Regions from separate parts of the Streptomyces sp. NPDC058872 genome, predicted to be linked through region 2. Evidence: riboswitches for the same ligand, from Rfam matches in the RefSeq annotation. Region 2 holds a riboswitch; each other region holds the start of a gene.
The links. Region 2 has a riboswitch for cyclic di-AMP ahead of ACFW22_RS27025 (M23 family metallopeptidase). Riboswitches for the same ligand answer to the same signal wherever they lie in the genome.
Positions count from the first base shown of each region.

Region 1: another riboswitch for cyclic di-AMP. It lies ahead of ACFW22_RS12170 (peptidoglycan DD-metalloendopeptidase family protein); the one in region 2 lies ahead of ACFW22_RS27025 (M23 family metallopeptidase).
Region 3: another riboswitch for cyclic di-AMP. It lies ahead of ACFW22_RS20040 (transglycosylase SLT domain-containing protein); the one in region 2 lies ahead of ACFW22_RS27025 (M23 family metallopeptidase).

Region 1 covers NZ_JBHYMK010000015.1:38,502-42,631, reverse strand. The annotation lists gene ACFW22_RS12170 (peptidoglycan DD-metalloendopeptidase family protein) at 152-1,129, opposite strand; cyclic di-AMP (ydaO/yuaA leader) riboswitch at 1,134-1,304, opposite strand; gene ACFW22_RS12165 (tyrosine-protein phosphatase) at 1,665-2,486, shown strand; gene ACFW22_RS12160 (DUF6126 family protein) at 2,502-2,657, opposite strand; gene ACFW22_RS12155 (helix-turn-helix domain-containing protein) at 2,698-3,327, opposite strand; gene ACFW22_RS12150 (aspartate aminotransferase family protein) at 3,406-4,130, opposite strand, start outside.
Region 2 covers NZ_JBHYMK010000050.1:54,451-58,580, reverse strand. The annotation lists gene ACFW22_RS27030 (GntR family transcriptional regulator) at 1-375, opposite strand, end outside; gene ACFW22_RS27025 (M23 family metallopeptidase) at 566-1,336, opposite strand; cyclic di-AMP (ydaO/yuaA leader) riboswitch at 1,349-1,514, opposite strand; gene ACFW22_RS27020 (M16 family metallopeptidase) at 1,727-3,124, opposite strand; gene ACFW22_RS27015 (M16 family metallopeptidase) at 3,121-4,130, opposite strand, start outside.
Region 3 covers NZ_JBHYMK010000030.1:12,931-17,060, reverse strand. The annotation lists gene ACFW22_RS20045 (phosphoribosyltransferase family protein) at 1-568, shown strand, start outside; gene ACFW22_RS20040 (transglycosylase SLT domain-containing protein) at 552-1,424, opposite strand; cyclic di-AMP (ydaO/yuaA leader) riboswitch at 1,429-1,614, opposite strand; gene ACFW22_RS20035 (hypothetical protein) at 1,959-2,591, shown strand; gene ACFW22_RS20030 (phosphocholine-specific phospholipase C) at 2,652-4,130, opposite strand, start outside.

The DNA.
Region 1 (4,130 bases), on a different contig from region 2:
GGGACCACATCCTTCCCCTTCGGGTGTGACCTACGCGACCGTAAGGAGGGCTTGACGGCGGGTGACATACGCCACCGATAAAGATTCCACCAAGCCGGAATACGCCGGAGGCCCGGCACGTGCGTGCCGGGCCTCCGGGAGTTACGGGGCGTCAGATGCTCACGCCGTGCTGGCGCAGGGTCGCCAGCGGGTCGATGTCGGAGCCGTACCCCGGTCCGGTGCGCATTTCGAAGTGCAGGTGCGGGCCGGTGACGTTGCCGGTCGCGCCGGAGAGGCCGATCTGCTGGCCGCCGCTGACGGTCTGGCCGGCGGAGACGGAGATCGAGGAGAGGTGGGCGTACTGCGAGAAGGTGCCGTCGGCGTGCTGGATGACGACCTGGTTGCCGTACGCTCCCCCGTTGCCCGCGGAGTAGACGGTGCCGGGGCCGACCGCCACGACGGTGGTTCCGGTGGAGGCCATGAAGTCGACACCGGTGTGGTAGCCGGAGGACCACATGGAGCCCGAGGCACGGTACGGGGTGGAGACGCCGCCGCTGACGGGGGCGAACCAGCCGGAGGAGGAGGTCGTGCCGGCCGACGAGGACGACGCGGCGGAAGAGGAGGAGGTCGCGGCGGCCGGAGCCGAGGCCCGCTCGCTGCTGCGGGAAGCCCGGGGGGCGTCGCCGTTCTTTCCGGAGCTCCGCTTGCTGCTGGCGGAGTCCTTCGCGGTGGCGGCCTTCGGAGCCGCGGCCTTCGGAGCGGCGGCCTTCGCCGTGCTCTTCGCGCCGAGGGTCAGCTTCATTCCGGGCAGGATCAGCGAGGGGTTCTCGCCGACGACCTGGCGGTTGTCCTCGTAGAGCTTCTGCCAGCCGCCCACCAGGTGGTGCTCGGCGGCGATCTTCGACAGGTAGTCGCCCCGGACCACGGAGTAGGTCTTCGGCGCGGCCTTCGCGGCGACCGGGGCGGCCTCCACGACGGCGGCCTTCGCCGGAGCGGCGACGGGCAGGGCCGGAGCGGCGACCGGGGCGGCGTGGGCGCTGGTGGCTCCGAGGAGCGGGAGGGCGACGACGGCGCCTCCGGTGCCGGCTGCCAGGAACCCGCGGGTGATCGGGTTGACCTTGGGACGGCGGTGCTTACCCTTCGCGGGCATGGCGAATTCCTCTCCGTCGCCTACGAGGTGAGCTGTCGGGTTCGGACTGGAGATGTCCGGCCGCGTTCTCACGCGGCTTCACCCCGAGCCGTCCTTTTCGAGGGATCGGCGTACTACCTGGGTCCCCCGCTCCTGCCTCGTACGGGTGAGTGCGGATTCCGGGCGGTGGCAGGATTCGGCGGTCCGTCCGGAGTGAGCGCGACGCTAGACGAGTGGGGCCGGAGCGAACAAGCCGCACTTTTCAGGAACTCCGCAATCCTTTGCCTTTGGGGCGAAATTCCGGTCACCCTCCGTGGATGACGGTCCGTCGATCTCCTTTTTCCCCAGGGAATTTGGAGAAGACGATCAGGCACGTTCCGTCACGGTTATGACGCTGCTCACGCATCGAACCCCATCTCCCCCTCAACTAGGGCGTGTTACCCCTATCGCCCAAATACGGACAGATCGCCCATTACCTCCTGAGGGGGGTGCGCACACGGCACCCGGCCGAGATGATTGCCCCAAGAACAGATCTCCAGAACAGGAGCACCCGCCCGTGACGCAGCAGCTGCCGCAGACCCCACCCGCCGAAGCCACCGAGCCCGAACTGACGGAGGTCCGCAACTTCCGGGACGTGGGCGGCCTGCCGACGACGGACGGGCGCGCCGTTCACCCCGGGCGCCTCTTCCGCAGCGGCCACCTCGCCCATGCGACGGAGCGCGACGCCGCCTTCCTCGCCTCCCTGGGCCTCCACACCGTCTTCGACTTCCGCAACGAGGCCGACCGGAAGGTCGAGGGCGCGGACGTCGAGCTGCCCGGCGTGCGGAACGTGAACATCCCCCTCAATGACCCGGCCGACGGCAAGGAGTTCTGGAAGCTGGTCCGGGACGGAGAGGTCGCCCAGCTGCGAGAGGTCCTCGGCGACGGCAAGGCAGCCGCCCGCATGTCCGATTCCTACCGGAAGATGGTGGTCGAGCGCACTGCGGAGCACAGCCGGATCCTGCACTCCATGGCGGAGGAGAGCGTCCCGGCCCTCATGCACTGCGCGGCCGGCAAGGACCGGGCGGGACTCGCCGTGGCGATCACCCTGCTGGCCGTCGGCGTGGAGCGGGACGCGATCGAGGCCGACTACGTGAAGTCGAACGACCCGCACCGCCGCTACAAGATACGCCGCAGCTCCACCGCCCCGGACGGGATGTCCCCCGAGGTGATGGAGCTGCTGAGCCCGCTCTTCGACGCGCGGGTGGAGTATCTGCGGGCCGCCCTGGAAACGATCGGGACGACCTGGGGCTCGGTGGACGCCTACCTCGCGGAAGGACTCAAGCTGGCCCCGGAGACCCGCGAACGCCTGCGGGCGCGGCTGCTCACCGGCGCCTGAGCCCGGCGGGCGGAACTACTGGTTCTGCCCGCCCATCAGGAAGAGCAGGTAGAGGAAGCCGGCGAAGAGGTGGCCGGCGATCAGATAGGCGAAGAGGCGGAGCACGAGCCCCTTGGGGAACCGGCCCTCACCACGCTCTTCACCGGTGACCGGTGCGGATTTCTCGGACATGTCAACCCTTCCTTCGAGAATCTCAACGAGTCGCCCGTGATCAGCTCCGGTGCGGGGTCCCGCCTCCGAGGCACAGCTCGGCGGCGGGGCTCTGCATCAGGGTGTGGACGAAGAGCAGCTCGGCCCCGCCGGGGGTGGCGGCACCGATCCGGTGCGGGGTCAGCGAGTCGAAGTGCGCGCTGTCCCCGGGATCGAGGACGTGGACGACCTCGCCGAGCGCGAGCCGCACCCGGCCTTCCAGGACGTGGATCCATTCCTCGCCCGGATGGACCCGCACGATGTCGGCCCGGGTGGCGTACGGCACGTGGACCCGCAGGCACTGCAGGGCCCGGCCGGCCCCACCCGCCTGGCGGTAGACCCAGCCATCGGCCTCGACCGGCTCGGAACGGCCCGCCCGGACCACCGGATCGCGCTCGGGGGGAGCCTCGCCGAGGAGCTCGGAGACCGTCGTACCGTAGATGCGGGCGAGGGCGAGCAGCATCGGGAGCGAGGGCTGCCGGTTTCCGGTCTCCAACCGTGAGAGGTGGGCCGGCGAGAGACCGGCCCGTTGGGCGGCGGCCTCCAGGGTGAGCCCCCGACGACGGCGCAGGGCCCGCAGCTGCGGAGCGACGTCCGGCAGGGCGTCCGGGGTGACGGGGACCGGGGGCGGCGCCCCGGGGACGTGGTCCATGCGTCCATTCCGCCAGGACCGTGCCTCTGAGGCAAATTTCTTGCCTCAGAGGCAAAAGACACTCGTCGTACGCACGGCTCAGCGCTGTGCGACCGCCTGCTTGACCAGTGTCTTCCCGAAGTCCCAGAGCAGCCCGCCACCTCCGTGGGCATCATCCATGACCGCGGTGAAGGCGGTGACGAACCGGTCGACGTCCGCCTCGTCGATGATCAACGGCGGAATCAGTTTGATCACCTCCAGATGGTCCCCGGAGACCTGGGTGAGGATGTGGTGCCGTTGGAGGAGCGGGACGACGACCATCTGGGCGAAGAGGCCCTTGCGGGCCGCCTGGAGCATCGTCCAGCGGCTGCGCAGCCCCAGCGAGGACGGCCGACCGAACTCGATCCCGATCATCAGACCGCGTCCGCGGACCTCGTGCAGGAGCTCGTACCGGGGCACGAGCTCCTGCAGGCGCCCGGCGAGCAGCCCACCGGTCCGGCGGACGCGGGCGACGACGTCCTGGTCCTCCATGACCGAGAGCACGGCGAGCCCGGCCGCCATGGCCTGGGCATTGGCGCCGAAGCTCGCCGAGTGGACCAGGACCCGGTCCATCGAGGAGTAGACCTTCTTGAAGATCCAGTCCTTGCCGAGGGTGACCCCGACCGGCACGTAGCCGCCGGAGAGCGCCTTGGCCACGCAGACCAGATCCGGTTCGACGCCCTCTTCGTGCTGGTAGGCGTAGAAGTCGCCGGTGCGGCCCAGGCCCGTCTGCACCTCGTCCGCGATGAGCAGCGCACCGTGCCGGTGGAGCAGCTCCTGGGCCG
Region 2 (4,130 bases):
CGACCGCAGGTCCTCGCCCTGGCCCCGCCTGGCCCGCTCCTGCCCCAGTCTGACCAGCCCGCGCAACACCTTCAGGTGAGCCTGGGTGCGCCGCTGCGCCGCCCGCGCCGCCCCCAGCGGTTCGAGCAGCAACCGCATGTCGAGGAGATCGGCCGCCTCCTGTTCGGTGGGCTCGGCCACATGGGCGCCCGCATGCCGGCGAGTGACGACGAAGCCCTCGGACTCCAGGGTGCGCAACGCCTCGCGGACCGGAACGCGGGAAACCCCGTACCGACGAGCGAGCTGCTCCTCGGTCAACCGGCTCCCCCGCTCGAACAGACCGGAGACGATGTCGTCCCGGATCGCCGTGCATACCGAGTGCGCGGGAATGCGCATGTCCGACCTCCGCCTTGGTCCGCGCGAGACAATGTGACCGACGCCCGTCCTGCGTCCGATCTGCGACTCTATTGCAGCACGCCAGAATTTCCGATGCCCCAGCGGAATCCATGGATATCTTTTGGTCAGCAAAAAGCCCCGGCTCAGTACGAGCCGGGGCTTTTGCGACGCGGTGCGCGACGGGTCCGGATCAGACCGCGACGCCGCGGGCACGGAGGTACGAGACCGGGTTGATGTCCGAGCCGTACTCGGGGCTCGTGCGCGCCTCGAAGTGGAGGTGCGGGCCGGTCGAGTTGCCGGTCGAACCCGACACGCCTATCTGCTGGCCCGGCTCGACGGTCTGGCCGACGTACACGCCGATGGAGGCGAGGTGCCCGTACTGGGTGTACGTGCCGTCGTTCATCCTGATGACGATGTTGTTGCCGTAGGCGCCGCCCCAGCCGGCCTCGACGACGGTGCCGGAGCCGACGGAGACGACCCGGCTGCCGTAGGCGGCGTGGAAGTCGACGCCGGAGTGGCTGCCGGAGGACCAGAGCGAGCCGCCGGCCTTGTAGCCCGTGGAGACGTACGAGCCGGCAACGGGAAGCTGGAAGGAGGCCAGGCGGCGGCGCTCGGCCTCGCGGGCGGCGCGCTCGCGCTCCAGTCGGATCTCCTTGGCCCGGGCCTCGGCCTTGCGCTTGGCCTCGGCCTCGGCCTTCGCCTTGGCGATGGCCTCGACGGCCTCCTGCTCCTGGGCGGCGGCCTGGGCGTTGATCCGGTCCACGAGGGAGTCCTCGGTGATCACCTGGGTGAGGCCGGTGTCCTCGGCGGACCGGTCGTCCGTGTCGGCGGCGAGCGCCGGGGAGGCCAGGGTGCCGATGACGCCGGTGGTGGCGAGCGTCGCCGCACCGGCGATGCCCACGCTGCGGCGAGCCATCCGGCTCGAACCACGATGCTTCCCGGTGGCACGGGTGAACGCCATGAAGTGGCTGGTCCTTTCCTTCCTTCTCGCCTACCGGGTTAGCTGACGGGTTCGGAGCAGGAAGGTCTCCTACGAACCCCTCCGTCCGGGACGAAGGCGCTCGATTCACCCCAGGGACTCGATGTGGGTCCCCGGCTCCCCAGGCTCGCGCCTGACGGGGACTCGGCGATGACTGTTCGATGCCGCGGTTGCGGCACGTGCAACTGACGAACAGCCGGACCGACGCTATGCGGATCGTCTGTCAATCACCAAACAGACACGCTTATTTGTAAGACATGCCACAGGGCAGAAGGCCACCCTTGCCAGCAATACGGACAAACAGGAGGTCCCTGACGAACCATGCCGTCAGGGACCTCCGTTGTCGGGTTCTGCCGTGGTCGGCAGAACGGATCAGCCGGTCACCACGGTGACTTCGCCGATGCCGAGCTCCCGGACCGGCTCCGCGATCTGAGCGGCGTCACCGACCAGCACGGTGACCAGTCGGTCCACCGGGAAGGCACTGACCACGGCGGCCGTCGCCTCGACCGTGCCCGTCTCGACCAGACGCGCGTACAACTCGGCCTGGAAGTCGTCCGGGAGGTGCTGCTCCACCTGATCGGCGAGCGTCCCGGCGACCGAAGCGGCCGTCTCGTACTTGAGGGGCGCCACACCCACCAGGTTCTGCACGGCCGTCTCGCGCTCGGCGTCCGTGAGGCCCTCGGCGGCCAGGGTCCGCAGCACCTTCCAGAGGTCATCAAGGGCCGGACCCGTGTTGGGGGTGTCGACGGAACCGCTGATGGCCAGCATGGCCGCGCCGTTCCCCCCGGCGTCGGAGCGGAGCACCTGCCCGAAGGCCCGCACCCCGTACGTGTAGCCCTTCTCCTCGCGCAGGACGCGGTCCAGGCGCGAGGTCAGGGTGCCGCCCAGGCAGTAGGCGCCGAGGATCTGGGCCGGCCAGACGCGGTCGTGCCGGTCCGGACCGATCCGACCGATCAGCAACTGGGTCTGCACCGCACCGGGGCGGTCCACGATGACGACCCGCCCGGTGTCGTCGGCGGTGATCGGAGGCATCGGCAGCGGCTCGGCCGGCTCGCCGGTCCAGGCGCCCAAGGACTCGGCGAGGACCTTGTCGAGGTCGATGCCGGTCAGGTCGCCGACGACCACGGCCGTGGCCGTGGCGGGGCGCACGTACGCCTCGTAGAAGGCGCGGACCGCAGCGGCGTCGATCGCGGCGACCGTCTCCTCGGTGCCCTGGCGCGGCCGGGACATCCGGGAACCGTCCGGGAACAGTTCCTTGTAGAGCTGTTTGGCGGCACGACGGGACGGGTTGGCCGACTCGTGCGGAATCTCATCGAGGCGGTTGCGCACCAAGCGCTCGATCTCGGTCTCCAGGAACGCCGGCGCGACGAGGGCCTCGGACAGCAGACCGAGCGCCTTGGGCAGGCGGGAGACCGGCACCTCCAGGGAGACCCGCACGCCCGGGTGGTCGGCGTGCGCGTCGAGCGTGGCGCCACAGCGCTCCAACTCGGCCGCGAACTCCTCCGCGCTGTGCCGGTCGGTGCCCTCGGACAGGGCGCGGGCCATGATGGTGGCAACGCCGTCGAGACCGGCGGGCTCGGCGTCCAGCGGCGCCGGCAGGAAGAGCTCCACCGCCACCACCTGCTGGCCGGGCCGGTGGCAGGTGAGGACGGTCAGGCCGTTGTCCAGCTTCGCACGGTCCGGAGCCGGGAAGGCCCACGGCTTCGCGGTGCCCGGCCGGGGCTGCGGGTGGAAGTCCATGTTGGTCAAAGACACGGCAGCGTCGGTCACTGGTCCGCTCCCTCTTCCTCGTCGCTGTCGCTCTGCTCGGTCGCCAAGGGCTCGTAGACGAGCACCGCGCGGTTGTCGGGGCGCAGCTTGGCCGCCGCGACCGCCCGGACCTCGTCCGCGGTGATGCCCAGGACCCGGTCGACGGCGGTCAGGGCGAGCTGCGGGTCGCCGAAGAGCACCGCGAACCGGCACAGTTCGTCCGCGCGGCCCGCCACCGTGCCGAGCCGGTCCAGCCACTCGCGCTCCAGCTGGGCCTGTGCACGCTCCATCTCCTCCGACGTGGGCCCCTCCGCCGCGAACCGGGCGAGCTCCTCGTCGACGGCCGCCTCGATCTGCGGAACCTCGACGCCGCCGGAGGTCTTGACGTCGAGCCAGCCGAGCGAAGGCGCCCCGGCGAGCCGCAGCAGGCCGAAGCCCGCGGCCACCGCGGTGCGGTCTCGGCGCACCAGGCGGTTGTGCAGGCGGGAGGACTCGCCGCCGCCCAGGACCGTGAGGGCGAGGTCGGCGGCGTCGCACTCGCGCATGCCGTCGTGCGGCAGCCGATAGGCGGCCATCAGCGCACGGGCGGGAACCTCTTCCTCGACGACCTCGCGCAGCTGCTCGCCGATGACCTCGGGCAGCTCACCGGGGCGCGGCTCGGGCTTGCCGTCGTGGGCGGGGATGGAGCCGAAGTACTTCTCGACCCAGGCGAGGGTCTGCGCCGGGTCGATGTCGCCGACGACGGACAGGACCGCGTTGTTGGGGGCGTAGTAGGTGCGGAAGAAGTTCCGCGCGTCCTCCAGGGTGGCCGCGTCCAGGTCGGCCATGGAGCCGATCGGCGTGTGGTGGTAGGGGTGGCCCTCCGGGTAGGCGAGGGCGGTCAGCTTCTCGAAGGCGGTGCCGTACGGCACGTTGTCGTAGCGCTGGCGGCGCTCGTTCTTGACGACGTCCCGCTGGTTCTCCATGGACTCGTCGTCCAGGGCGGCGAGCAGCGAACCCATGCGGTCCGCCTCCAGCCAGAGCGCGA
Region 3 (4,130 bases), on a different contig from region 2:
GTTCGCCCACGGCAGCGGAAGCAGTCGGCACAGCCCCCGGAACCGGGCGGTTGCCGCCGGGCTCAACCGGGCGGGGCTCGGGACGCTGCTCTTCGACCTGCTGACCGAGGCGGAGGCCACGGACCGGGCAAGGGTCTTCGACACCCCCCTGCTCGCCGGGCGGCTCGTGGGCGCCACCGAGTGGCTGGCCGCGCGGCCCGAGGGCACCGGGCTCCCCCTGGGGTACTTCGGGGCGAGCACCGGCGCGGCGGCTGCGCTGTGGGCGGCCGGCGACCCCGCGTCCCGGGTGAGCGCCGTCGTCTCGCGCGGCGGCCGGCCGGACCTCGCGGGCGAGCGCCTGGGACGGGTGCGCGCCCCCACGCTCCTGGTGGTGGGGGGCGCGGACGTGTTGGTCCTCGACCTCAACAGGAAGGCCCGGGCGCTGCTGCGGTGTGAGAACCGGCTCGCCGTGGTGGAGGGCGCCGGCCACCTCTTCGAGGAGCCGGGGGCCCTGGAAGAGGTGGCGGAGCTCGCCACCTCCTGGTTCGACGAGCACTTCCGGCGGCAGCGGGTCAGTACGCCCCGTTGACGTTGTCGATGGAGCCGTACCGGTCGGCCGCGTAGTTGCAGGCGGCGGTGATGTTGGCGACCGGGTCGTACAGGTCCATGGACGTACCGGGCACGTGGTAGGCGAGGAAGGTCGGCTCGATGACCTGCAGCAGCCCCTTCGAGGGGGTGCCGGCGGCGGCATTGGAGTCCCAGAGGTTGATGGCCCTGGGGTTTCCCGAGGACTCGCGCATGACGTTGCGGAGGATGCCGTCGTAGGTGCCGGGGATGCCCTGCTGGGCCATGATCGCCAGCGACTCCCGGATCCAGCCGTCGAGGTTGTCGGCGTAGTTGGTGGCGGCGACCGGAGCGGCCTTGACCGAGGCGGGGGCGGCCTGTGCTGCGGACGCACCGGTGCCGGTGGACACCGCGGGGGCGGCCGGGCGGCGTTCGGAACGGCTCGCGCGCTCGGTCGTGGCGGACTTCTTCGGCTTGGCCTGCGTGGGAACGGGCTTTGCAGAACCCTTATGAATCGTCAGCTTCAGACCGGGGTGAATGAGTGACGGATTGTCACCCACCGCTCCCTTGTTCGTCCGGTAAAGGCTCTTCCAGCCGCCCTGGATTCCCTTCTTGTGGGCGATCAGGGAAAGCGAGTCACCGCTCACGACGGTGTAGGTGCGCGCGGCGGCCGGGGCGGTGACCGTCTTGGCGGCGGCCGGGGCAGCAGGGGCGGTGAAGGGCCGGGTGGCCGTTTCCGGGGCCGTGGACGCCGGAGCGGCATGGGCGGCGGCCGGTACGACCAGCGGCAGGCTCAGTGCGGCGCCACCCGTGCCCACCAGGGCCAGGCCACGGGAGACGGGACTGCGGCGGGGGCGGCGGTGCTTGGCGTGAGCAGGCATGACGGGTTCCTCTCCGGTGCCTGCGAGGTGAGCTGTCGGGTTCGGACGGGAGGTGTCCGGCCGCGCACACGCGGCTGCACCCCGAGCCGTTCCGGATCACCGGACCGGCGTATTCGTGGGTCCCCCGCTCCTGCCGTCGGGTGAAAAGGGAGGTGTGTCGAGCGGCGGCAGGATTAGGCGATCCGCTCGAATGGAGGTGACCGTAGGCCAGCAATGCAATGAATAACAAGGGGAGTGGTTCCCGGGCGTCGGGGAATTGATCAAACAATTCTGCGAATTCAAGATCGGTGATCTCCCCGGGGCCTCGAACTTCCTTGTCCGGCAAGGGGTGGGGGAGTGCTTCCGTCGCGCGGATGGGGTGGGGAGTGAATCCCGTCACTCGATGGCTTATGTCTGATATGGGAAGTAATTCCATTCATGAGTAAATGTGCGGAAATTAGGTGTGATGCGACTGCTTGATCGGGGCGGCTCGATGCGACGCGATCGTTTCTCCGCGAGGGTCAAAACTCGCAAAATGGACATTAAGGATGAAAGATGGAGGTAGTCAACCTAGGAGCCACCTCGATGCCCCCTTCCCCTTCGCTGCTCACCCCCGATGACCTTGACCGCGAGGCCGCCGCGCTCTTCGAGGACGTGGCCTGGCGGCAGATCGTCACCGGCGCGATCCCTGTCGAAGAGTCGGCCCCGACGGAAGCGGACTGGCGGCAGTTGCTCAGCGTGCCGGTGGAGCGGTTGGTGGCCGATGCCCTCGCCGCCCTGCCCCAGGAGGTCCCGGACGAGCGCCGCATCCCCGGCCGGATCGGCGCCGCGCTGCCCGACCGGCTCCATGCCTGGCGCCGCATCGGGCAGGTGGAGCTGCGCCCCTCGGTCCACCTGGGCTACGCCCGTCTGGTGTTGACGGAGTGGGGCTGGCAGAACGCTCCGTACAAACTGCGCAACGCCCGAGGGGCCCGGTGCGTCTGCGGAGCCCTCCTCGCCGCCCACCGCCTCGGCTACGGCGGCGCGGACACCATGAACGAAGCCGCCGCCTGGATCATGACGGAGCTTCGGGCCCGTGGGTGGCGGGATCTGATCGGCCCGTGGAACAGGGCCCCCGGCCGCACCGCCGCCGACGCACTGGCCCTTCTCGACGCCGCGGTCCGCCGCGCCGCGCATGCCGGCCGGTGACCCGCCCCGCCCGTCACCGGGCGGCGGCAGAGGATCGCCGCCCGGTCGTGAGCCTGGCGGTCAGCCGCTGGTGCTGGGCGCCCCGGTCTCGATGTGGCCGGTGTAGCGGCGCGACCAGGTCCCGTCGATGTCGGCGACGATCGTGAAGTCGTACCAGCCGTCGTTGTACGCGACCGCGTTGAAGAAGTCCTCGCGACTGGAGTTCGCCGGCACCGTGTACGTCCACGGGCCGTCCGAGCGGTAGGCGTTCGAGCGGATCGTGAAGGTGACCGGTCCCGCCGAGGCGTTGGTCATCTCGAACCACAGGGCCGTCTTCCCCGTGCCCGCCTCGGGGGCGAACCGGGCCGCCACCTCGATGGCGCGGCCCGCCTTGGAGGCGTCCCCGATGAACCGGCGCAGGAAGCGATTGGGGCCCATCATGGAGATGTCGTACTTACCGGAACCCCACCCCAGGCCTATGTTGAAGTAGTCGGACGCGGTGTCGCCGGGGTCCACGGTGTACTGCCAGGCGGCGGTGTCCCGGTACTGGTGCGGATGGATCGAGAAGTGTGCCGACCGCTTGGCCTCCGGGCCCTGGTTCGTCATCGAGAACCAGGCCAGGACCTTTCCCGCGGCGCCGAACTCGAAGCGGTCGAGGTTGCCGTTCGCCTGGTACGGCAGGGCCCGTGCCGGGCGCGTGCCGGGTTCCTGGGAGGGCAGGGCGTTGTTCTGGGGGGCCGGGTTCGGTAGCGGAGCGCAGGTGGCCTGGCCGATGACCTTTGCCGTGGAAGGAAGGCCGGAGGGCACTCCGTACACCGGGTTGGCGAAGTCGAAGACCCCGGTGAGGTCGCCCGCCACCTTCCTCCGCCAGGTGCTGATGTGGGGGCAGAGGGCCGGGGTGCCGAGGGCCGTCGTCCAGGTCTCCATGAAGCGCAGCACGGAGGTGTGGTCGAAGACCTCGGAGCTCACCCAGCCGCCCCTGGTCCACGGGGACATGACAAGCATGGGGACGCGGAAGCCCAGCCCGATCGGCACGCCGTCGATGTACTCGCCCGGTGTGCCCGGAGGGGCGATCGGCGGCGGCACGTGGTCGAAGAAGCCGTCGTTCTCGTCGTAGTTGAGGAACAGCACCGTGGAGTCGAACACGTCGGGGTTCGCGGCCAGTGCGCGGTAGACGAGGTCGACGAAGTGGGCGCCGTCTCCGGGCGGAGCGTAGGGATGCTCGGAGAAGGCCTCGCTCGCCACCACCCACGACACCTGCGGAAGGGTGCCTGCGAGGGCGTCGGCGCGGATCGCCGCGGCGATGTCGTCCGGCGTCGAGCCGGTCACCTTCGGGACGGAGCCCATGCCCCGGTCGTAGAGCGGGTCTCCGGGGCGCGCACTGGTGAACTTCTTGAAGTAGGCGAGGCCGTTGTCGCCGTAGTTGTCCTGGGCGTTCTGGTAGACCTTCCAGCTCACTCCGGCGCGCTGGAGCGCCTCGGCGTACGTCTCCCAGGTCAGGCCCGACTCCTCGCCCCCGTCCTTGCTGGACGCGTCGATCTTCCCGCTCCACAGGAAGGT